One region of the Oceanobacillus aidingensis genome, then DNA from elsewhere that is predicted to be linked to it. Evidence: riboswitches for the same ligand, from Rfam matches in the RefSeq annotation. Region 1 holds a riboswitch; the other holds the start of a gene.
The links. A riboswitch is a leader RNA that binds a small molecule or an ion and turns the genes downstream of it on or off. The one in region 1 is predicted to bind lysine.

Region 1 (12,374 bases):
CCATACAATATTTTCCTCGTTTCCATTTCGATCTGGTGCATATAATTTTGTGATGATTCCTCCATAATCCAGAATACTAATTTCAATCGTATCATTGGTTAGTGTGTATTCTTTCCAGCCGTTTACGACTTCTTTTACTTGAATATTCATTTTCTCACCTTCAGTTTGAAAAACAACGCAATGTGTTTTAGATTAGTTGTAATCGTAAAGCTTTTGATGCTTTTATTGTAGAGAAGTAATCTTAAAAATTAATAAGATACCAACTAAGATAATTAAATTAATTAACAAACTAATTTAATTTTAACTTTGGAAGATTGCTTTGGCAATAGGGAAAAAGTATATTTGGAGGAAACCCTTTCGTAAACCTATTTAAAAAAACAGTTTTATCTTGGAAACATGGATTCTTCTATATAAAATAAAATCAATGCGTTTGTAAAAAACTCCCTCGCTTTCATCTATCCAGCAATGTGATATGATTACAGTAGAAAGTTGGTTTGCTGGTGGTATTCGTTATTCTTTTTTTCGGCAGTTAAAAGGAAAAAAACCACGAAATGTAGATGCTTCTGAAAAAGAATTTCGCCAGGCGGAAATGGGAACGGAAATATATACATATAAATTTCAAATTATACCTGCTGTTGCGCTTGGCAACATAGAGTGGGCATATGTGCTTTTCTTTATACCGGGGGAATGGATTGGGGCAAACTGGGTGCGTTCACCAATCAAAAAAATTCAAGTTCGCTCTTAGAGCTGCTTTTGAGAATCTTATTAATTGTGATGGGGATTCGCATGATTTTACAAGGAATTGGTTAGGGGCGATGAAGTATGTCAGAAGAGAAAGTTTACTTTTACTATACAAATGATTTACATAGTCATTTTGAACAATGGCCTAGAGTAACAGCCTTTTTAAAAGAAAAGCAGGGCCTGCGGAAAGAGAATAATGAAGCTGCCTTTACAATGGATATAGGAGACCACGTTGACCGCTCTCATCCAATTACAGAAGCTTCAAATGGGTTAGCCAATGTGGAGCTGCTGAATGAAGCAGGCTATGATATCGTGACGCTGGGAAACAATGAGGGGATAACGCTTTCCCATCAAGAATTATATCAATTATATGATAAAGCCGATTTCCAAGTGGTCTGCAGTAATTTATTCAGCAGAGATGAATTGACGCCATTTTGGCTGAAGCGGACACACACTTTTATGACAGAAAGCGGGATACGGATAGGTGTCTTAGGTTTAACGGCACCGTTTAATGCCTTTTACGAGCTGCTTGACTGGCATGTAGAAAATGAATTTGACATTATTGAACGTTATATAGAAGACTTGAAAAAAGAATCGGATATTATTGTGCTTCTTTCCCATTTAGGAATTTCCGTTGACCAGGAGATTTCCCGGCGTTATCCGGCAATTGATGTGATTATCGGGGGACATACGCATCATCTGTTAAAAGAGGGTGAACTGGTAAATCAGACCTTAATCACTGCAGCGGGAAAGCATTGCTACTATATCGGTGAAGTGGAGCTTATTTGGGATCATAAGGAGAAAAAAGTAATTTCGAAGGAAGCAGCAGCAATCAGTCTGCAGGATACAGGAAAGGATTTGGAGACGGAAGAACATTTACAGCAGCTATTACAACAGGCTGACCAATATCTGGGTCAGGCGGTAGCAAGTGTAGAAAAGCCGCTGGAAGTAAACTGGTTTGGAGAAACCCCCATTATTGATTCACTGACTAAAGTGCTCCGAAGATGGACCAATGCGGATATAGCTATGCTGAATGCTGGCGTGCTGTTAGATTCGCTGCCTGCCGGGGCAATCACAAAAGGGGATATACACCGAATTTGCCCTCATCCAATCAATCCCGTCCTTGTGGATTTAAAGGGGGATCAAATCATAGAAACGGTCAGAGCGGCATTATCTCCTGCTTTTACAGAATTAAAATTAAAGGGCTTTGGTTTCCGCGGGGAAATCTTAGGGAAAATGATTTTTTCAGGCATTCAGGTCGAGACAGCCTTTCATCGGAATGGGGAAGTGTATGTGAAGCGGGTGTATACTGAAGATGGTTACCCTATTCATCCAGACAAAGTATACTATGTTGCTACTGCAGATACTTTTACTTTTGGCCAGCTCCTGCCGGAAATTGCCCGTTCTGCAAAAAAACAATATTTTGTCCCGGAATTTTTGCGTGACTTATTAGTATATGCTGTCAAACAGCATTGATTCATTTCCATTCTATCACGGAGAGCCGTCCGAAAATTCCCGCTGAGTGAAGTTTCGTTTTATGTGTGACGTTCTTTAGCCCCTCTGCATACACTTATCACGAGAGAAAAACAGAGGGGGCATTTTTATGATTACGGTAGAACCTCTTGAGGTGGATGGAATTATTTTTACAGCAGTGAGTGTGGAATTGCCGCAAACAACCTTATTAACAATCAGCAATGATGTAGGGTATATTATGTGTGCAGCGCTCGATGTGGATATTTTTAATGAAATACCTAAGCTGAAAGAAAGAAACGTTATCGCCGGCCGGGCAATGGGAGTAAGAACCATTGATCAATTGCTGAACGCTCCGTTGCAGAAAATAACAGATGCATCGAAGGAGCACGGCTGGGAAGTCGGGATGACAGGAAAAGAAGCATTGCTTAAAATATCATAATACATGGAAAGACACTTTTTTTGTTCTTGCAGGGGACAGAAGAAGTGTCTTTTTACATGTAAAACCAATCCATTTTCCTTTGTTCTAATTCCCTTCCATAATTGCATAAATTATTACGAAGGGGGTTGTTGCATTGAAACTTAAAAGAAGATATCGATTTCGAAAGCGAACGGGAAGAAAAAGAAGAATGCCCCCCTCTCGACGCTCCATTCTGATGCTGACGTTAATTTTATTCTTTGCAGTAGTGGGCTTTAGTTTTTATTTGATAAACGTCAAAATTGAACCGATTGTTATTGATATTGCCAAACGAAAAGCGGATGAATTTGCTACGAGAGCGATTAACTCCGCTGTATATTATGTAGAGGAATATGGATTTGAGGATATCCTGAACATTACCTATGACAATGAAGGAAATTTAGTAACATATAACCGAGATCCTGCAGTTATCAGTGAAATCAACCGGGTAGCTACTGACCGGGTAGAGGAGTATTTTGCGCATGTGAATCGGGGGGAGCAGCTTGAATTTGAGCATAATCTGCATGAGCCTTATGACTATGAGGGCGGTGCGGATGGCAGGGTACAGATTGATCCTACGCTGATTGAGATTCCTTTAGGGCAAGTAACGGGAAATTCTGTACTGGCTAATTTAGGTCCTAAAATTCCTATTAATATGGAAGTGGTTGGAGCAGTGCGGACAAATGTGGTCGAGGATAAAGAAGAATTTGGGATTAATGGAGCTTGGGTTTCCCTGTATATCAATGTAGAAGCAGATGTACAAATTATTGTGCCATTTACCTCCGAAGTTAGAACTGTACATACCGAGCTTTATTTAGATGGAGGCGCAATTATGGGAAAAGTGCCTGATTTCTATGGCGGGGATGGAAATGCTCCTGATATTGCCGTACCAAAAGATGATTTGCAGAGTGACTGAATATGTAGTATAGTACAAATTAGTTGAGAAGATATTTATAATTGAATAAAAACCTTATCAGATCGGTGAGGTAGAGGCGCAGATTAGATGAGTATCCGGCAGGAGAATGACAACGAAGATTGCTGGAGAAAGGATAGTTTGCCGAAGTATATAAAGAGGTCATGCTTTATATTGCTGGCATATTACTGAAAAAGTATTATGCTGTCATGTAATGATTTACATGGAGAACTACTGATCGAAATGGAGGATAACGTGAATTGGTGAAACAATGATAGGTTATTTTCTATCATTGTTTTTTTGCGTTTTTAAAGGGTAATTTGTATATGTTTTTACTGTGAAACAGTACTTGAGTATGATAGATATCCCTGTGTCTTACTTTCCTATTTCGAATCGGTTATATGCACGTAATTATTTCAAAAGGAACTGCAGTTTCCATTATTCATTACGCGTCGTTGACCTTATTCAAAATGCTTAAATACTCAGCTCGAAAATAAATCGTTGGAGGTCTTAACATGGAAGGTACGTTTTGGTCACTGATACCTGCAATTGTCATGCTGATATTAGTGGTGTTAACAAGAAAGGTTCTTATCTCAATAGGAACAGGGATTGTTGTAGGAGCATTATTATTAAATGATTTCCATATATGGGGAACATTAAAAGAAATATGGACGGTATTTTATACAATTTTTTATGCAGATGGAGCCTTGGAGATGGGGAATCTATTATTAATCAGTTTTCTTCTCTTTCTGGGCGTGCTTACTGCGTTTCTCCAAGCTTCTGGCGGGGCTAAAGCTTTTGGAGATTGGATGCTGCGCCGGGTGAAAACACGTACCGGTGCGGAAATCATGACTGCTGTAATTGGATTGATTATTTTTATAGATGACTATTTTAACAGCTTAGCAGTTGGACAGATTGCAAGACCTGTAACAGACAGGCAAAAAATTTCCCGGGCGAAACTGGCATATTACATTGATTCCAGTTCTGCTCCCGTTACCGTAATCGCACCTATATCAAGCTGGGGAGCCTATATTATTGGTATTTTAGGCGGGTTATTTGCAGCAAATGGAATTACAAATTTGCAGCCGATTGAAGCATTTATACAAATGATTCCATTAAACTTTTATGCGATTGCTTCGATTGTTCTGGTGTTTATTGTGGCGTATTTTCATTTTGATATCGGTCCGATGCGCACGCATGAAAAAAGAGCAAAAGAAAAGGGAGAACTGCTGGATCCAAAAAGAATTCAGGTTTCTGGGGATTTAGGTGATATTTTTGATCCGCATAAGGATGGAAAAGTATTTCATTTAATTGTTCCTATCATTGTCTTATTTATTGTTACCGTCCTTGCTATGATTGTGACAGGGATTATGGAAACAGAAGGGAGCGCATCTATCCTTGATGCCTTTGCCAATACGAATGTTAATCTTTCCTTAATTATTGGCGGTGTTGCAGCTGTTCTTACTTCTATTATTTTTCATATGCAGCAAAGAAAACCGCGCTCAGACATGGGACGTATTTTTATTGAAGGCTTTAAAACCATGATTCCTGCAATTAATATTCTCGTTCTTGCGTGGATGATTGGTTCGATTATCGGTGCTTTAGAGACTGGAAGCTATTTAGCTGGTTTAGTAAATAATTCCTCTATTTCTGCAGATTTTCTGCCGGCTATTCTGTTTATTATTGCCGGTTTAATGGCTTTGGCAACCGGGTCATCATGGGGAACTTTTGGCATTATGCTTCCGATTGCAGCGGAGGTTATGGCGAACACAGATATGGGGCTATTTTTACCTGCATTAGCGGCTGTATTAGCCGGAGCAGTGTTCGGTGATCATTGTACACCTATTTCTGATACAACAATTTTATCTGCAACCGGAGCCGGGGCGCACCATATAGACCACGTTATTACACAGCTGCCTTATGCTTTCATTGCTGCTTTTACTGCTTTGATTGGTTTCTTGGTTATTGGACTAACTCATTCTACGTGGTTAGCTTTAACTGTAACGCTTGTTCTTTTGGCTGGGATTGTCTGGATTACTCATTTCCTGATTAATAAAAATAAAAAGAAGGCATCTTAACAGAAGGCTTGGAATACATTTTAGTATTCCAAGCCTTTTATGATGTAATAAGGGTATTGCAATTAAATCCTGCTATTTCCATAATTAGATATTTGACAAAAATGTCAAAAAAGCTATAATACAAGATAAATAGTCTGAAAGTAATGATTTTTGTTATTATTCTTATTTAATGCGCTTTCATTCTGTTGTTATTCATTAAAAAAGGGGGTTATGATGGATGGAGAGTCGATCACAATGGGGAACAAGGGCGGGGTTTATTTTAGCGGCTGTCGGATCAGCAGTTGGTTTAGGAAATATATGGAGATTTCCTGCTGTTGCTTATGAAAATGGCGGCGGAGCATTTTTTATTCCTTATCTATTTGCTTTACTGACTGCGGGTATTCCAATTTTAATTATGGAATTTACCATGGGTCAAAAGTATCGGGGTTCTGCACCTTTGACATTTCGAAAAATGAATAAGAAAACAGAGTTTATTGGATGGTGGGCAGTACTTGTTGCTTTTGTTATTTCAACATATTATTCGGTAATTATTGCCTGGGCAATATCTTATTCTATCTTTTCGTTTAATCTGTCTTGGGGAGAAGATACAGAAGGATTTTTATTTGGGGAGCATCTTCAATTGGCGGAGATTCCTGGGGAAATAGGCGGATTGGTACCGGGAGTAGTTATTCCGTTAGTGATTGTTTGGCTATTGGTGCTGGGAATTTTATTCCGCGGTGTAAAAAAAGGAATCGAGGTTGCAAACCGGATTTTTATTCCTTTGCTTCTCATCGTATTTATTATTATTGTAATAAGAGCAGTCACGCTGCCAGGAGCAATGAATGGATTGAATGCCTTCTTTACACCTGATTTCAGTCAAATTTTGTCACCAAGTGTATGGATTGCAGCATATGGACAAATTTTCTTCAGCTTATCGATTGCTTTTGCAATTATGATTACGTATTCAAGTTATCTCCCTAAAAAATCTGATATTACCAATAATGCATTTATTGTTGGTTTTGGAAATTCCGGCTTTGAATTATTAGCGGGAATTGGGGTGTTTGGAATATTAGGATTTATGGCATTTTCTGCCGGTGTCAGTGTGGATGATGTCGTCGCTGGCGGGGTCGGTCTTGCTTTTGTTGTCTTTCCGGCCATTATCAATGAGTTGCCGGCATTTAATGGATTGTTCGGAGCGCTCTTCTTTATCTCATTGACGCTTGCCGGAATTACATCTCTTATGTCCATTACAGAAGCGTATGTAGCAGCATTGGTAGATAAGTTTAAAATCACACGATCGAAAGCCGTTCTTTTCGGAGGCGGTCTCGCAGCATTGATTTCCTTATTATATGCTTCCAGAGGTGGCTTGTACTTCTTAGATAATGTCGATTATTTCATTAACCAGTTCGGAGTTGCCATGATCGGTCTTGTCGAAGTTGTCCTGATTGCCTGGATTCTTCGTAAAACCAATATGCTTAAAAATCATGCTAATGAAATTTCAGATATCCGTTTAGGTTCCTGGTGGACAATCAGCTTAGCTATGATTACACCAGTAGTTATGGGTTATATGATGTTTGGGCTGTTTAAGCAGAATTTATTAAGAGAGTTTGATACAGATACCGGGAACTATGAAAATTACTCGAATGCCTTTATCAATAATACAGGCTGGGCCGTAGTAGTAGGTGTGTTAGTTCTTGGAATTATCCTGGCAGCTTTGAAATGGAAGTCAGAAAATTCTCTATCCGATTATGAAGATAAATAGGAGGGAAGATGCGTATGGGTGCTTCAGCTATCATTGTAATGATTATCGGTATTGTTGTGATATGGGGCGGATTAGCAGCTAGTATTTGGAACGCTGTCCAGAAAAGTAAAGGATAAGTGTTACTCTTATTTAAACTTAAGAAAAGCCAAGAGAATAAATTGGTCTTTAAAATACTGGTATTCTTGCCGAGTAGATGTCCGCTCCGGGAAGTCGCTTTCCGCGGGTAACGGCTTAGCTTAAGCCGACGGAAAGCGTAGTGTATTTCTGGGGTCGAAGGTTATTCATTCCATGAAACCCGTTGGAGCGGCTATCCTCAATATTTTATTTAAAAAGGTGTGTATCCTGTTTTACAACTGGGATACACACCTTTTTCACGGATAGGATTGTTATTAATTATTTTTCTCCATCCGTTCCCATTTCGAGATATAAGGATAAGGATCAAATGAAAATTCACTGTATCCATTATCTTTATACATGCCATAATGCAGGTGCGGCGGGAATTTTCCAGAAGTTCCAGGAGGGCCGTAACCAGTAGATCCGACGCTGCCTAACACGTCTCCCGGTTTTACTACCTGGCCTACTTTTACATCATCCTCATAGCCGCTCATATGTCCATAATAATGATAAATATTATAGATATCCCGTATACCAATACGCCAGCCTCCATATAAGTTCCATCCCATCATTTCGACCACACCATAGGTTGTTGAGCGGACAGGGACGCCGTAGGATGCAAAGATATCGGTCCCCTCATGGATGCGCAAGCCGCCAAAACCGCGGCGGTCTCCCCACGTACTGCGGTAACTGTAATTATAATCTGTATCTAAAGGAAAGGCACGATCTGTCAGGTTGATTTCGCCAAAATTTTGAAACACTTTGGCGGTGTTCATGATTGTCTGGACAGTCAAGTCACGTTTATAATGCTCCCAGAGTGCGATTTTAACATCATCCTTATGCAGACCATATGCTAAGATATGATTTGCCATCGTATAAAGGATGTCTTCAGGATCATCGGGATCTGCCTGGCCATCACCATTTCCGTCTTTACCAATTCCGCCAAATTGTCTGATAACTCCCTGTTCTGTTGATTTAGCTGCATTTCCCAGCCCAAACCATGCGGTCTCTTCAAATTGTATGGAAATAACCTTTTCTTCTTCTGAGGAAGAGAGTGTGTTACGTTCGTAATTATCCATTGCAGCAAAATAATACCAAGGGACCTGGGTAAGGCTTTCTACCTTTTTGAATAGAGCCATGCGGTCTGTATATATTTGATCCTCTGATTCTGCATGGACAACAGCGGTGGTTTGCATAAAGGTAAGAAAGCAGCACATAATCAGGACCGTAGTGCGAATTCTAGCCAGATAAATCACCTCCTTATGGGATAAGTATTTTTTAATCATCCTTCTTCATCGTGTCGACAATTTCCTGTACCAGAGGCCCGGTATCTACATCTTCATTCTCCATCACAGAATAATGCAGGGTTTCAATGTTTTGAATCAAGCTTCTGTTATTAGAAGCATGAATCGTATAATAGCCAGGCAGTACAGACATTGCTGTTTTTTCTGCATTATCAATTGCCATTTCTTTGGATAGGTTATCTGAAGCTTCAAAAGCAATCAAAGCTTCTTCATCCGTTACAAGCGTGGCTACTTCTTTAAAATCAGGGTTCTGTAATAAAATGCGGGTAATCATATCAGCCATCTCTTCCCGGTCTACATGAATCTCTTTTGGTTCTGATGTATTATCTTGATTAAATTCATCCTGTGTATAACGGACAAAACCAAGCTGATCACGAGATGGCGAATTCGTGTTTGATTCCATCTCCGGGTTTCTGTTTTTTGGATCTAATGGGTCAGAATCGGAGTTATTTTGATCTGTTGCACAAGCTGCAAGCGTTATAACAAGGCTTAATAAAATGATTCCAAATCCTTTTTTCATCTTTAAGTCTCCTTTCCAAGAACTATTTCTTACATCTTAGTTTTGGAAAACAAGCGTAAATCATGCAGGTAATTTTTTCTGGTTTTTCTAACTGTTTCTGTGATAAACTAAGAATAATTGATAAGGAGTGTGACTATTCTCTTATGATTGAGTTAAATGGAAAAACATATGAATTAATTGAAGAAAATAAAGAAGGCTTTGAAGCAGAAGCTGTGAAAGAGCGCTATTCAGAGGTTTTATCAAAATATGATTTTATCGTAGGCGATTGGGCGTATGAACAGCTTCGTTTAAAAGGGTTTTATCATGATAATCATGCCAAAGCACCAATAGATGCGAAAATCAGCTGTTTTCAGGATTATATTTATGAATACTGTAATTTCGGCTGTGCTTATTTTGTTTTGAAAAAGATGCAGAAATAAAAGAAGTTCAATCTATCTTCTTATGGCTAAGAAGACATTTTGAACTTCTTTTTTTATACAGCAGGAAAGCTTTAATTATCTTTTTCTTCGAGAGGATGGGCTCCGGGAGCTCTTCGTTGCAGCTTTTTATGCTGTTTTTTGTCTGCGTAGGTGAAGGCACTTGTGCGCTGCTGGCCTTCTTCCCAATCTGTTGACTTTCCAGAAACCAAGTCATGTTCACGAATATCAGATCCAAAAGGCCCTTCGGGAAATTCCTCTGGAATGAGGGCATCATGCTGTTTTTGAACGGTTGAATGCTCTTGATAATCTTTTTTTGGCATCGTTATTTCCCTCCCGTTAGTTTGTAGTTTGTGCAGATGGAGGGAAATCTCGCCTTCTAATAATTACCTGTCTGTCACCTCTGCCAGCTTATACCCGCGAAAGCGTTTCGTAAGTAATTTACCCAGACGAAAAATGGCATCCTCATTACCAATACTGCTGATAATTTGTACGCCGATGGGCATGTTTTTCTCGTCTTCTCCAACTGGAATAGTCAGAGCAGGAAGCCCCCATACATTCGCATAGGCAGTATAAGGCATGTATTGCAAATAGGTTTTACGGATAGAGAAAATCTCTTTAAAAACCTGCCCGTGATCTAATGCGGACTGATAATACACGGGCATTATCAGCAGCCTTTTATCTAAATATGTTTTTAACAGCTCGTCACCCTGCTGAATGATATCCATTATTTCCCGGACTCTTTTTTGCGAAGGTTTAAACATTTTTGCTCCAATAATGGCCCAGGATAAATATGGGTGGACATTCGTACGCTGTCTCAGTTTCTCTTTTAAAAAGGAACGCACTAATCCGGAGCGGTCATTATTAAAAGCTTCATCTTCAACCAATTTACTTCCATTAATCGACATGATTTCCTGCCATATTAAGGCACTGTCCCTAAAATAAGGCGGCATCACCTGCTGGACATTGTAAATTCTTTCAAGAAAATTTTCCAGCTGCCCTAATAAATTCCCTGTTCTTGTGGAAAGCGGATAGCCTGGATTAGCTGGTAATATTTCTATTTTAAATTCCTGCAATGTCTGATGCTTGAAGTGGCTTGGAGATAAAATTTCATAAATAAGCTGCATATCCTCTACAGATTTCCCCATTGGCCCGACTGTCAGCATCCGATGTTGCAGTTCATGCTGGACAGACGGAAAATGGCCTTCTGTGGAAATGGTATCCTTCCCGGGTTTGAAACCGATAACTCCATTAAAATGAGATGGAAAACGAATGGAACCGCCAATATCTGAACCAATCCCGACAGCAGACCCGCCGGAAGCAAGCAGCGCACCTTCACCACCGCTGGAGCCTCCAGCGGTTTTGGTGATGTCCCAGGGATTATTTGTTCTGCCATATAACTTATTATCCGTTTCCTGACAGAAGCAAAGTGCAGGCGTATTTGTTTTTCCGAGTATAATAGCGCCCTCCTGCTTTAATTGCTGAACAACTTCTGCATCCTCTTGATAAATAAGGTCCTGACGGTGTTCTAAGCCTGCTGTAGTTTTCATTCCCTTCACATGAAAGCACTCTTTGATGCTGATGGGAACTCCGTGTAATTTACCCAGAGCCCCATTATTCTGCAGCAGTTCATCTGCTTCCTGAGCCTCTTGCAGCGCTTCAGTAAATCTTTCTTCAACAACTGCATTAATGGAAGGGTTAATCGCTTTGATTTGTTCAATAAAAGCTGTTACAGCATCTATAGAGGTTAGATGCTTCTTTTTAATTGCGGATGCTATACCCGTGGCATCCATTTTTAAAATATCTCGCTTTTCCATTCGGCATTTATCTCCTTCACACGTATTAGACTTACTATATCACGTTTTTTGAAAAAGAAGGAAAGATTCGCTTCTTAATTCTATACTTTATCAAGAAAGTTCAGTGAAAATACATTACAAATTATGATATGATAATAGTAGTATGGAAACATCCTTTAGTATAGACGTTTTTGGGGGAATCATAATGTATTTTGTAGATCAGGAAAAAATTAATCAGACATTGACATTTATGAATGAGATTTTAGATACGTTAAAGAATCATTCCTATCACAGCCCAGTAGAATATCTTGCGTTGGAGCGCATGGCGCATGTCTTTATCGAAGGTGTGCTGGATGTAGGAAATATGATGATAGACGGTTTTATTATGAGGGATCCGGGTAGTTACGAGGATATTATTGACATCTTAACAGATGAAAAAGTTATTCCTGCGGAGGAAGAAGCAGTATATAAAGCTCTGATTCATTGGCGTAAACCTTTAGTACATGAATATCAGGCAATCGATCATCAAAGTCTGGAGCAGTTTTTTGAAGAGCACGCAGAGGTATTTACCTATTTTTCAAAGCGGATTCATACATATCTGCAGAATGAACTAGGCGTAGCAAATGCTTTTTCAAATAAATAAAATGTATGTTTAAAAGGGGAGGGCAAGCGGATGGGGAAACGTGTCTCGACAAAGGATAAGGTTATCCAGGTATTGAAAGAGCAGGGTACGATAACGATGGATACACTGATGGCCCATTTTACTATCTCAGAAACAGCTGTCCGGAAGCAGATTCATACGCTTGTGCAAGAGGGATTTATTG
Region 2 (12,374 bases), on a different contig from region 1:
AATGGACACTGCGGGAAGCTGTTAAAAATCATGGACTCGGCAATGGTACGGTGAAATTTATCGGAACACCTGAACAAATTGCAGATCGAATGGAAGAATGGGCATTTGAAGGTGACGTGGATGGTTTCAATATCGCGCAGACCTATTCTCCGGATACATTTCGGGAATTTGTGGATTTAGTTGTTCCTGAATTGCAAAAACGCGGCATTTACCGGACTGAATATGAAGGGAAGACGCTTAGAGAAAATATGTTTGGAAATGGAACACCCCATTTACCCGATAATCATCCTGCGCGAAAGCTTGGCAGCTTTCAGCCGAGATAACGGAGAAGTACATTTCCTGTTTTACTCGTATGTGCAAGGAGGTCAGAGATGAGTACAATTATGCTTTATACATGGATCGGTTTTGCAATATTTCTAGCTGTCATGCTGATCCTTGGTTACATAAGTGCTAAAAAAACGAAAAACATCAGTGATTTCGCTACAGGCGGCGGAAGTCTGGGACCCTATGTACTGGGCCTGTCCTTTGCTGCTACTTATCTAAGTGCAGCAACTTTTCTGGGTTACCCGGGATGGACTCATGACTGGGGATTGTCTAACCTCTGGCTGTTTTTGGCGATGATCGGCGGCGGGCCAATAGGAGTGCTGATGGTAGCTAAAAAAGTAAGAAAGCTGAATACAAAACAAAAGTCCCTTTCCCTGCCGGATTGGCTTGGTGACTTCTATAATAGTGATATTTTAAGAGTGGGAACTGGGCTGATTTTACTTTTTAACATTTTTTATATAGCAGCTCAGTTTGTAGCAGGAGCAAGAATTTTTGAATACCTTTTGGGAATGTCTTATACAAGCGGATTGATATTTATCGCAGTCATTGTTGTTCTGTATGTTTATGCCGGAGGAGCATTTGCTGATATTTATACAGATGCTGTCCAAGCGGTTATGATGGCAATTGCAGGCTTAGCTATATTTATTTCCGGAATTATTATTTTCTGGGAAGGAAGTGTTACAGCAACCTTCACTGGCATTACAGATAATCTCAGCGTGCAGAATGGGAATTTAGTAAGCGTATTTAACCCTGATTCGCTCCATTTCTATTCGTTTGGAGCAATATCTGGCGCGATTATTATTCAGTGGGCCTTTGCTTCTGCACCTCATTTATTCAATAAAGTGCTTGGCTTAAAGCATGAAAGAGACCTGGGAAAAATGATTCTAACCTATGTTATTACCGCAGCCTTTTGTCTGCTTGTTCTTTTTGGAGGGTTATACAGCAGAACAGCGCTTGGGGACAATGTTGCAGCCGCTGATTTAGCATTGATGGAGTACGTAGTTTGGGCCTTTCCGGCAATCTTTGTAGCTCTTTTTGGAATCGTTATTCTTGCTGCAGCCATGTCCACGACGGACGGGATATTCGTCTCCATTTCTACGGTGTTCGCGAACGACATTTTCCTGAAATTCCTCGTGAAAAAGAAAATTATCAAGCTAAGCAATGAGAAGGCGCAGAAAATTGCGCTCAAAATCAGCCGTCTAGCTGTTCCACTGGTGGGGCTGATCGCCTTTTTAATTGTATTACGGCCGCCCGCATATATGGGCGATGTCATGTGGATTGGGATTTCCGGCATTGCTGCAGGAACGATGGGACCGATATTACATGCTATCTACAGTAAGAAAAAAGCTCCAGCGAGAGCGGCAGAAATCTCGATGGCAGCAGGTTTGTTTTCCTACCTTTTTATTTACTTTACTGGTATTATCCCAAGTACCATGTCTGCAGGCGCTGCGGCTACTTTTATTGGTATAGCAACGATTACGATTCTGGCAAAAATATTGAAAAATCCTTCTTTACCACAAGAGAAGGAAACAGAAAAAAATCAGGTCCGGGCAAATTAAAGAGGGGGTGAGTATGGATGTTTGTTAATCCGATGCTTTCCGTATGGCTTTACGGATTTATCTTTTGTCTTATTATCATCGGTATCTCCCTTTGGAAAGGCTATTTTAGAAAATAAAATAATCATAACATGCTGTTAAATAATAAAGTAATAGATTGATAACCTCCTGCCTGCAGGGGGTTATTTATATGTTATTGTGTTTGCATACTGTGTTTGCTCGTCCCATAGAAGGGCTTTTGTAAGACACCCGTTTTAAAAACAAAGAAGGCTTGTCAGTTTCACTTTATCAGAATCTGATTAGCACCTAGAAATCAAAACAAATATTGCGTATAATGAAGGTGTTATGTAAAGTACTTAAACCACACCTCGTAAAGACAGAAAGAAACGTCATAGACGTTAAAAGTAGATATGAATAAGTTGAAAAAGGGGTAAAGGCTTGTGATCACGTATATGGAAAAAAGGGTAACAGAACAACAAATTGCGTTTCTCTATAATGAAATGAAAAACAAGGGAGATCAGGTAAATGCAGATAAGATGCTTGATATCTTGGAAAAATACGTTAACCAAGAGTTTATTATCACCCTAACAGGTCATTTTTCTGCGGGGAAGTCTTCTTTAATCAACCATTTATTAGGGGAAGAAATTTTAGCGAACAGTCCGATTCCTACCAGTGCGAATGTTGTTAAAATCTCATCTGGAGAAGGTGCTGTCAATGTGTTTTATCACAATGGAAACGTGGTGGAATATCACGAACCGTATAACCTGGAGCAAATCAAGCAGTTCGCGACTAATAAAAATGATATAAAAAAAATGCACATCAGCACAGGGGATAACATTTTGCCGCAGGATACGGCTATTTTAGATACGCCGGGAATCGATGCTGCAGATGACGTGGACCGGATGCTGACAGAAGCTTCACTTCATTTATCGGATTATCTTATTTATGTAACGGATTATAACCATGTGCAATCCGAAGTGAATCTATTATTTTTACAGGCAATGCAGGAAAATGAACTGCCATTTATGATTGTTATCAACCAGATAGACAAGCATAATGAAGCAGAATTGCCTTTTGTCGAATTTGATAAAAAAATTAAACAAACGTTTGATCAATGGAATCTGCACCCTTCTTCCATTTTCTACACATCTCTTAAAAATTCGGAAGCACCGCACAATGAGTGGTCAGAGCTGAAAGATAAAGTGTTTCATATGCTGCAATCGAAGCATGAGTATATGACGATGGAGGCAAGCATTCGACAAATTGTGCGTGACCATAAAGAAAAGGTGCATCGGGAAATGTCGAATCAGAAAGCATCCCTGGATGACGTTGATGAAGCATTATTGGCTCAGAAAATAGAAAGCTTAACAAACGAAATTGAAAATCTGGAGCAGCAGCCGGAAAAGATAGCAGCCGGTTTTTTAACGGAGGTGGATCAGACTGCGAAAAATGCTTATCTGATGCCAGCTGATTTAAGAGAGCTTGCGAAGGAATATTTAGAATCTGTACAGCCTGATTTTAAGGTCGGCGGGTTATTCACTAGCAGCAAAAAAACAAAAGAAGCTAAATTAGAACGAAAACAAAATTTCATGGAAGCTTTAGAAAAGAATGTCGAGACAACATTAAAATGGAAGCTTCGTGATAAGTGGTATGAGTATATTGAAAGCAACCAGCTCGACTCTTCCTATCAGGAGAAAGGAGTTTCTTTCCTGGAATGGACATTAAGTGATGAGCTGCTGGAAAATAATTTGCGTAAAGGTGCTACGATAAACGGCGACTATGTTTTAAATTATACAAATGAAATTGCAGCCAGTTTAAAATCATATTTTAAGAAACAGATGAGACAGCTGGCTAATGAAGTGAAAAAAGAACTTGAAAATAAAAATGAGAGTAAATTAAATGAGTTAAAACAAGCATTGGAGGAATGGCAGAAGAAAGCATCAGAACGAAAGGCTAATCAGGCGCTTGAAAAGGAAGAGTCAGCTTATTTCAACTATTTAGATGAGGCGGAAGAACACCCGGAAGTGCCGGCAGAAATTATTACGGAAATGAAGGAGGAGCTGCAAGCCCGCCAAGTGATTCCAGAGCAGGGCACAGCTGCTTTGGAAATATCTAATGAGGAAATACCGGCAGATGAGCCTGAGGAGGAACAAGAAGCCTTAGAGAAGGAATGGCATGATAATACAGCTCAGGATGTCGTCCGTGATATTGATCATGTATTGCAGCTGATTCAATTGCCGGGCTTTGAAAGCTACCAGCAGGATTTAAAGAAACGAAAAATATCTCTGACAGAGCGTTCCTATACGATTGCTTTATTTGGTGCCTTCAGTGCCGGAAAATCATCCTTTGCCAATGCCATTCTTGGGGAACGTGTCTTGCCGGTTTCCCCGAATCCGACAACCGCTGCGGTCAATCGGATTCGTCCGGTTACCAGTGAAAATCAGCACCGGGATGTTATTGTAACCTTTAAATCCGAGGAAATGCTGGCCGACGATATTCAAACACTGGCAAAAGAGTGTGAACCGCCGGAAGCTTCTCTGGATGAGCTGATTACATGGCTGAAAACAGAGAACGTGCTGACAGATGCGCGTTTGCCAAAAATGTATCAGGCTTATTTACGTGCGATGCTGGAAGGTTATGAAGAGGCAAAACCGGCAATTGGCACTCCGATAAAAATAACCTTCGATGATTTTGAGTCATATGTGACAGATGAAGAAAAAGCGTGTTATATTGCATCGATGGATCTTTTTTATGATTGTGAAGTAACAAGGCAGGGAATTACGCTTGTAGATACACCGGGTGCAGATTCGATTAACGCCAGACATACCAATGTATCCTTTGAATATATCAAGCATGCAGATGCTATTTTATATGTGACCTACTATAATCATGCTTTATCCCGTGCAGATAAAGATTTTCTGATGCAGCTGGGACGTGTAAAGGATGTATTTGAGCTGGATAAAATGTTCTTCATCGTCAATGCCGCAGACCTTGCCAGCAATTTGGCAGAATTAAATCTGGTAACCACTTATGTTAAAGAACAATTAGCGCAATTGGGAATTCGTTTTCCACGTCTTTATCCAGTTTCCAGCAAGCTTTCTTTGGCAGAAAAAACAGACCAGAAGACCTTGAACGAACAGATGGAGGCTTTTGAAACACGGTTCTATGACTTTATTCACCATGATTTAACTGCCCTTGCGAAAAGAGCTGCAATCAGCGATATTGAACGTTCCGGGGAGGCATTGGACCAATTTATCCAATCCTTAAAACTGGATCAATCTGCAAAAAAGAAACGGAAAGAAACATTAGAGAATGCGTATCAGCAACTTGTTCAACATGTAGAAAAACGGGATATCTCTTCGACCGAAAACCGCTGGCATCAGAAATTAGAAAAGCAAACGTACTTTTTGAATGGACGTTTTACCATCCGTTTTCATGACCTGTTTAAAGAAATTTATAACCCGACAACCATTACAGAGTCTGGAAAAACAGGACGGGAACAGCTCACAAAGCAATTTGAACAGCTGGTTCAGTACATGGAATCTGAATTGCATCAGGAATTATTAGCGATTTCTTTACGGATAGAACAGCTGTTAAAAAGCTTGTTAAAAACCAATCAGCAAGAAATGATTGAAGAAGCGAAAAAACTGGATCCGGTTTTTTCCATTTCGGAGTGGGATATGACGGCTTTTGACACACCGGATATAACGATAAAACTATCGATCAACAAGCAGAATGAGCTGCAAAAATTATTTGCTAAGTTTAAAGATACGAAAACCTTCTTTGTTCAGAATCAAAAAGAAGAAATCAAAGAACAGCTTTATACAATTATTGAATCAGACATCCAAGCATTTGTAGAAGAAGGCGGAAGGTTAATTCAGTCTTCTTACCAAGCGCAGTGGGATAAAGGAATAGAACAGGAAAAAACAACGCTTGTACATGAAGCGGATGTCCTTTATCAGCAATTTATTGACCGTCTGTTTGTAGAGGTGGATATGGATGATTTAATGGAAATGAAACAACAGATGGATGTTATCCTGACTGGATACAGAGAGGAAGGAAATGAAGTATGACAACAAAAAAAGTTTTATTAGTAGATGGCATGGCGCTCCTGTTTAGGGGCTTCTTCGCCACTTCTTTCCGCGGAAATTTTATGTATAATTCAAAAGGAGTTCCGACAAACGGAGTTTATCAGTTTTTACGCTATTTAACAGATGCCATTCATACATTTGAACCGTCTCATGTGGTTTGCTGCTGGGACATGGGGAGCAAAACCTTCCGCACAGAAATGTATAACGGCTATAAAGCCAATCGGGATGAACCGCCGGTGGAACTGATTCCGCAGTTTGATTTAGTAAAAGAAGTAGTAGAATCCTTTGATATTCCTAATATCGGTTTAGAAAACTTTGAAGCAGATGATTGCATGGGAACCCTTGCCAATATGTATAATCCGGAAAATGATGTGTTTATTTTGTCAGGAGATCAGGATTTGCTGCAATTAGTCAAGGAGAATATCCGCGTGATTATTATGCGGAAAGGTCAGGGGAACTATGAAGTCTTTAATAAAGATAACTTCTATGAGAAAAAAGCACTTACACCAGCACAAATTATAGATTTAAAAGGGTTAATGGGAGACTCCTCGGATAATTATCCAGGGGTAAAAGGAATCGGAGAAAAAACAGCCTTGAAATTATTACAGGAATTCGGAACCATTGATGAATTAGTAAATAATATAGAAAAGCTTCCAAAAGGGGTGCAAAATAAATTACAGACAGATATGGATATGCTCTATTTATCCCGGACGCTTGCCGAAATTAAATGTGATGTTCCGATTAGTTGTGATTTAGAGGATTCTAAATGGAATTTTAAAGAAGAGAAAGTGACATCAGCATTAGATAAGCTGGAATGGAAGCATGTAGACCGGTTACTGGCACCTATAAAGGATCAAACATCTGTATCGTTTTAATTTATCTTTAGAATAAACTGGGGTATCCTTTGTACCTCCCCTGGGTATAGAGAATACCCCTCTTTTTGCTTTTGTCTGTACTCTCTGTTTCGGATGAGAATGTACATAACCTCTAGTATATCTTCCTTTCTATAAAGCCTGAAATTATTTTTGTTCTTTTTAGAGAACATATTGTGAGTCAGTATAAGTTTTCCTTATTGTTAAAAAAATAACAGAAACGGATTGCTGAAGTTTGGTATAAAGTCATACAAAAGCTATAATAAAAGAAGGAATATTGTTCGAATGAATGGGGGAATTGAATGTATTTTAAATCAAAGAAGGATAAATGGATGGCAATCGTTCTCTGGGCTATTGTGATTAGCGGGGTGCTCATTCCCCTATTCAGGGGCCAGGTGATCAATGTAGCGATTATGCTGCTGTTATGCGGTATATTGCTCTGGTTCTGGTTCCGCACGGGATATAAAATTGATAGAGATCGGTTAATTGTTTATTATGGCCCTATCCGGCAAACGATTTATATAGAAAATATGGAATTGATTCTTCAATCTAAGATGCCGCTAATTGCACCGGCATTATCATTGGACCGTATCCAGATTCGAAGCGGAAAATATGATCTGATAGCTATTTCGCCCAAGGATAAGCTTGCTTTTGTAGAAGAATTGGCGAAGTTAAATCCAAATATTTCAGTAGATAAACGTTTATTAAAGGATGAGGAAGGAGAATAAAAAATGAGAGTAGCGGATAATATTACAGAGCTCGTGGGAGATACTCCTATGATAACACTAAATAAACTGCAGCCTGAAAATGCTGCAAAGATATATGTGAAACTGGAAATGTTTAATCCAAGCGGCAGTGTGAAGGACCGGGCTGCAGTGCATATGATTCATATTGCTGAGCAGGAAGGACTGATAAAGGCCGGAGATACGATTATTGAGCCGACAAGCGGAAATACTGGAATCGGATTGGCCATGGCTGCCTCTGCAAAGGGATATCAGGCGATTCTGGTAATGCCGGATAATAGTACGCAGGAAAGACGAAATCTTTTGAAAGCATATGGAGCCAAAGTGGTTTTAACACCAAGCAGTGAAAAAATGCCGGGCGCTATTCAAAAAGCATTAGAATTGCAACAAGAAATACCAAACAGTTTTATTCCACAGCAATTTAAAAATATAGCAAATCCAGATGCGCATCGTAATACAACAGCACTGGAGATTTTAAATGATTTGAATCATCAATTGGATGCGTTTGTTTGTACTGCGGGTACAGGAGGAACTGTAACAGGTACAGGAGAATCGCTAAGATCTTATATTCCGGATTTGCATATTGCTGTGGTGGAGCCTAAAGGTTCTCCCGTACTATCCGGCGGAGAGCCTGGTTCGCATAAATTAGTGGGAACCAGCCCGGGTTTTGTTCCTGAAATCTTAAACACATCGGTTTATGATGAAATCATTCAAATCAATGATGAGCAGGCATTAAGTTTATTAAAAGAGCTTGCCCAAAAGGAAGGCCTGTTTGTCGGACCATCAGGAGCGGCTGCTATTTATGCAGCTACAGAAGTTGCCAAGCGCATGGAACCTGAGCAAAAGGTGGTTTGTATCGCACCTGATACCGGAGAAAGATACCTGTCTATGGGTTTTCTGCAAGAGGAAGAATAGAGGGGCGGGGGAATCACCTATTTTTTTATTTTGCATAGTTTACCAGTAAAGAAACTTCATCATGTTTTTTTAACACCATGGAGGATGCGCACGCTGTAAAGCTTTTTTGGCTCTTTTGAAAAAACCTCTATTTTTCAATTGTGTTTCTCTGTTATTCTTGCTATAATACAGACAAATTCATTATTCATAGGTGAACGGTAGAGGTGCAAAAACCATTAGTAAATATGCTGAGACAGAATAGGCTGACGATGAAGCATATGGAAAGGGGAATTTGCCGAAGTATAATAAGCCTTATTCTTATTATACTGGTACTGGTATTGAATAAATCCAGTGCTGTCATATAGGAAACTATGTGGAGGGCTATCAGCTGAGAGGACATTAAGTGTTTAAGCAGCAGCGGTCTCCGTTGGTGCTTTTTATTTTGTGGAAATAATTGAAGTAATGCATGATGATAAGAGAAAAGGACCCTGAAAAAGTTGGAACAAACAATAATAACAAACAATAATACGGATTCTGCTTATCTTTATTACTTTCCACCCTCTAGTTTTTAAGGCACTTTACTTCGGTGCTATCCGTCTATTTTTCATCAAAGAATGTTGATATTATATAAAGGGTGTGTTGTTATGAATTTTGGAAAAGTGGTTACGGCGATGGTAACGCCATTTAACGAACAGCAGGAAATTGATTACGGGGCATTAGATCAGTTAATCGAGCATCTTATCGAAAATGGTTCAGACGGATTGGTGGTAGCTGGAACAACTGGAGAGTCACCGACTTTATCAGATGAAGAAAAACTGGCATTATTTTCACATACGGTACAAAAAGTAAATGGAAGAATTTCAGTAATTGCGGGCACCGGTTCTAATCAGACGAAAGGGTCTATTGCGTTATCACAAGCAGCTGAAAAAACTGGTGTGGATGCGATTATGCTTGTAACGCCTTATTATAATAAACCTTCTCAGGACGGTTTATATGAGCATTTTAAAACAGTGGCTGATTCCGTTCAGCTGCCGGTCATGCTATATAATGTGCCTGGCAGAACTTCTGTTGATCTGGCGGCAGATACCGTTATTCGTTTGGCTGCGGTTGATAATATTGTGGCGATCAAAGATGCAAGCGGCAATATGGATAAGATAACTGAAATGGCGGCCCAAACAGATGCAAGCTTTTCTGTATACAGCGGGGAAGACGCTTTGACCCTTCCGTCTCTTGCAGTTGGAGCTATAGGCATTGTTTCGGTTTCCGGGCATGTTATCGGCAATGAAATGCAGGAAATGATTGCTGCATATGAGCAGGGAGCCGTGAAAAAAGCTGCTTCCATACATCAGCGGATTCTGCCGGTCATGCAGGAAATGTTTGCAGCACCGAGTCCAGCTCCTGTAAAAGCAGCATTAAATCGCAATGGTGTCCATGTCGGCGGTGTTCGCTTGCCGCTGCTTCCATTAAATGATGAGCAGCTGCAAGCGTTAAACCATAAATTAGCGTTATTAGAGCAAGTGAAATAATCCTGTTGAAAACCTCTCTGACAATGGTTAGAGAGGTTTTTTTGATGGGGATTTTTCTGCATCATGATAGGTTAATTTCAAAAAAACACTCCACAATACCTAACAAATATTTAAAATGAAGTGGTAAAATATGATACATACAACCGAAAATAGAGAAGGGGCGGGGAGTGGATGAAAGAAACATTGATTCAAGCAGATGATAGCATTACGCTTTGGGGGATTATCATTATCTGGGCGTCTGTCAGTATTTTTTTAGAACAACGCTACAGCTGGGCTTCCAAGGTGACTGGGGCCATTATTGCATTAGTCGGGGCGATGGCTTTATCCAACTTTGGAATTATTCCCACAGAATCGCCGGTATATGATGCAGTATGGTCTGTTATTGTACCGTTAGCAATACCGCTTTTGTTATTTCACGTTAATCTTAAAAAAATATGGAAGGAAAGCAGCAGATTGTTGCTCATTTTCCTATTGAGCTCCATTGGCACAGTTGCAGGAACGATTATTGCATTTTTTACTTTACAGAATCACATACCTTTTTTAGACCAATTGAGTGGGATTTTCGGTGCTTCCTATATTGGAGGAGGCGTGAACTTTGCTGCTATGGCAGCTAAATTCGAAACCCCGGGGGAAATTATTTCTGCCGCTGTTGTTGCGGATAATTTAATGATGGCACTGCTGTTTATTATTCTAATGATGATTCCTGCACTTCATTTTATCCGTAAACGTTACCCGACGCCGCATGTGGAAGAGGTAGAAAAGAATCAATCGGATGATGATAAAACGTTGGCAGAAAGCTTCTGGAAAAGGAAAGAAGTTTCTTTGAAGGACATGGCACTTTCGATTGGAACAGCTTTTTTTTTAGTTATAGTTTCCTTAAAAATTGCCGAATTTTTTGCCGGGATTATTCCAAGTGGAGAAGAGGCTTCTTTCTTCAATAATCTGTTGAATGGAATTATCGGAGATCAGTATTTAGTATTAACGACGCTTACCTTTGTCGCTTTAGCAGTATTTCCAAATTATTTTTCCGGATTAAATGGCAGTCAGGAAATAGGAACGTATCTGATTCACATCTTTTTTGTCGTAATCGGAATACCTGCTTCTATCACGTTAATTGTTCAAACGGCACCATTATTGCTTGTTTTTGCATTTATTATTGTAGCAATCAATTTAACGCTGTCTCTTATTTTTGGAAAACTATTCCGGATGAGTTTAGAAGAAATCCTGCTGGCAAGCAATGCAAATATCGGCGGACCAACTACTGCAGCCGCGTTTGCGATTGCGAAAGGATGGAGGCAATTAGTCGGTCCGATATTAATTGTTGGGACACTGGGTTATATTATTGGAAACTACATTGGAACTTTCCTTGCAGTGTGGTTTGGGACCTTGATGTAGGAAGAATAGAAAATCCGTTTCTGTTATAAATACAGAAGCGGATTTTTTCATTTACGTTGACGTTTTCCTGAATAAAAAAGGTTTAGATTTGTTGAAAGTAATTTGGAGATAGTATAATTTATATAAGTCAGCGGGCTGACTATTTTTTAAGGGTTAGCCAAGGTTGATTTCGTAAAGAATAGAATAGCAGCGGTAATCCTTCTGCTGCATTAAAGTATTTAAAAAGGTTGGGATAGCTATTTTCAAGCGATTATTATTATTGCTGTTTATGATACTGTTAGCCATTTGGACAAGGCCTTTATGGGAAGACCCGGTCCGCGATGTCATCCCCGATGCTGTCAGTGATACGTTTTCCTCTGCAAGCGATTTTGTTTCAGAAGCGATAGATAATGACTTTTACTTCCGTCAAGTAGCAGATGAAGCAACTTCTTTTTTTCAATCCTTTACTGATTCTGAAACAGGCACCTCGTATGAACAAGTAGAAACACCGGAGCTCACTACTCCGGAGGAACAATCATTCTCCGTTGGCAATGTAGAGATAGGTGACACAAGAGGACAGGTGGAAGAAATGTATGGTGAAGCTAAGCGGCAAAGTGAGAATGAGTATGGAGTGGAATGGTTCACCTATCATGAAAACTATCAAAACTTTATGATGGTTGCTTATGATGAACAAGACATGGTGCGTGGACTCTTTACCAATCAGGATTTACTATCCTCTCAGCAGGGTATTGCCTTGGGAGATTCCAAGTCGTTTGTAAACGAGACATTAGGGGAGCCGGAAGAAATGATCCGCAATGGCTGGTTTAATTATAAAATTGAAAGCGAAGGCGAATATGATGTATATCATATGGATGGAACCTACGCAACCATTTTTTATGACCTGCATGAATCAGAAGAAGTAACAGCAATTCAGTTAATAGATGAGGATATGGAATCTGCCAAAAGCACCCTTTATACACCTGGCAGTGAGGCT

Region 2: another riboswitch for lysine. It lies ahead of dapA (4-hydroxy-tetrahydrodipicolinate synthase); the one in region 1 lies ahead of ACFO3P_RS13305 (Na+/H+ antiporter NhaC family protein).

The regions. Positions count from the first base shown of each region.
Region 1 is NZ_JBHSFT010000020.1:20,888-33,261, reverse strand. Features, by position in the region: gene ACFO3P_RS13330 (aldose epimerase family protein) at 1-150, opposite strand, end outside; gene ACFO3P_RS13325 (hypothetical protein) at 473-745, shown strand; gene ACFO3P_RS13320 (bifunctional metallophosphatase/5'-nucleotidase) at 823-2,217, shown strand; gene ACFO3P_RS13315 (YunC family protein) at 2,345-2,653, shown strand; gene yunB (sporulation protein YunB) at 2,787-3,584, shown strand; lysine riboswitch at 3,648-3,823, shown strand; gene ACFO3P_RS13305 (Na+/H+ antiporter NhaC family protein) at 4,097-5,659, shown strand; gene ACFO3P_RS13300 (sodium-dependent transporter) at 5,877-7,400, shown strand; gene ACFO3P_RS13295 (methionine/alanine import family NSS transporter small subunit) at 7,415-7,516, shown strand; gene ACFO3P_RS13290 (M23 family metallopeptidase) at 7,790-8,800, opposite strand; gene ACFO3P_RS13285 (YhcN/YlaJ family sporulation lipoprotein) at 8,793-9,338, opposite strand; gene ACFO3P_RS13280 (YutD family protein) at 9,482-9,757, shown strand; gene ACFO3P_RS13275 (hypothetical protein) at 9,829-10,077, opposite strand; gene ACFO3P_RS13270 (amidase) at 10,141-11,571, opposite strand; gene ACFO3P_RS13265 (DUF86 domain-containing protein) at 11,756-12,193, shown strand; gene ACFO3P_RS13260 (helix-turn-helix transcriptional regulator) at 12,224-12,374, shown strand, end outside.
Region 2 is NZ_JBHSFT010000049.1:308,264-320,637, forward strand. Features, by position in the region: gene ACFO3P_RS20900 (LLM class flavin-dependent oxidoreductase) at 1-323, shown strand, start outside; gene ACFO3P_RS20905 (sodium:solute symporter family protein) at 372-1,883, shown strand; gene ACFO3P_RS20910 (dynamin family protein) at 2,321-5,953, shown strand; gene ACFO3P_RS20915 (5'-3' exonuclease) at 5,950-6,846, shown strand; gene ACFO3P_RS20920 (PH domain-containing protein) at 7,146-7,571, shown strand; gene cysK (cysteine synthase A) at 7,575-8,501, shown strand; lysine riboswitch at 8,692-8,872, shown strand; gene dapA (4-hydroxy-tetrahydrodipicolinate synthase) at 9,125-10,006, shown strand; gene ACFO3P_RS20935 (DUF819 family protein) at 10,178-11,401, shown strand; gene ACFO3P_RS20940 (CAP domain-containing protein) at 11,670-12,374, shown strand, end outside.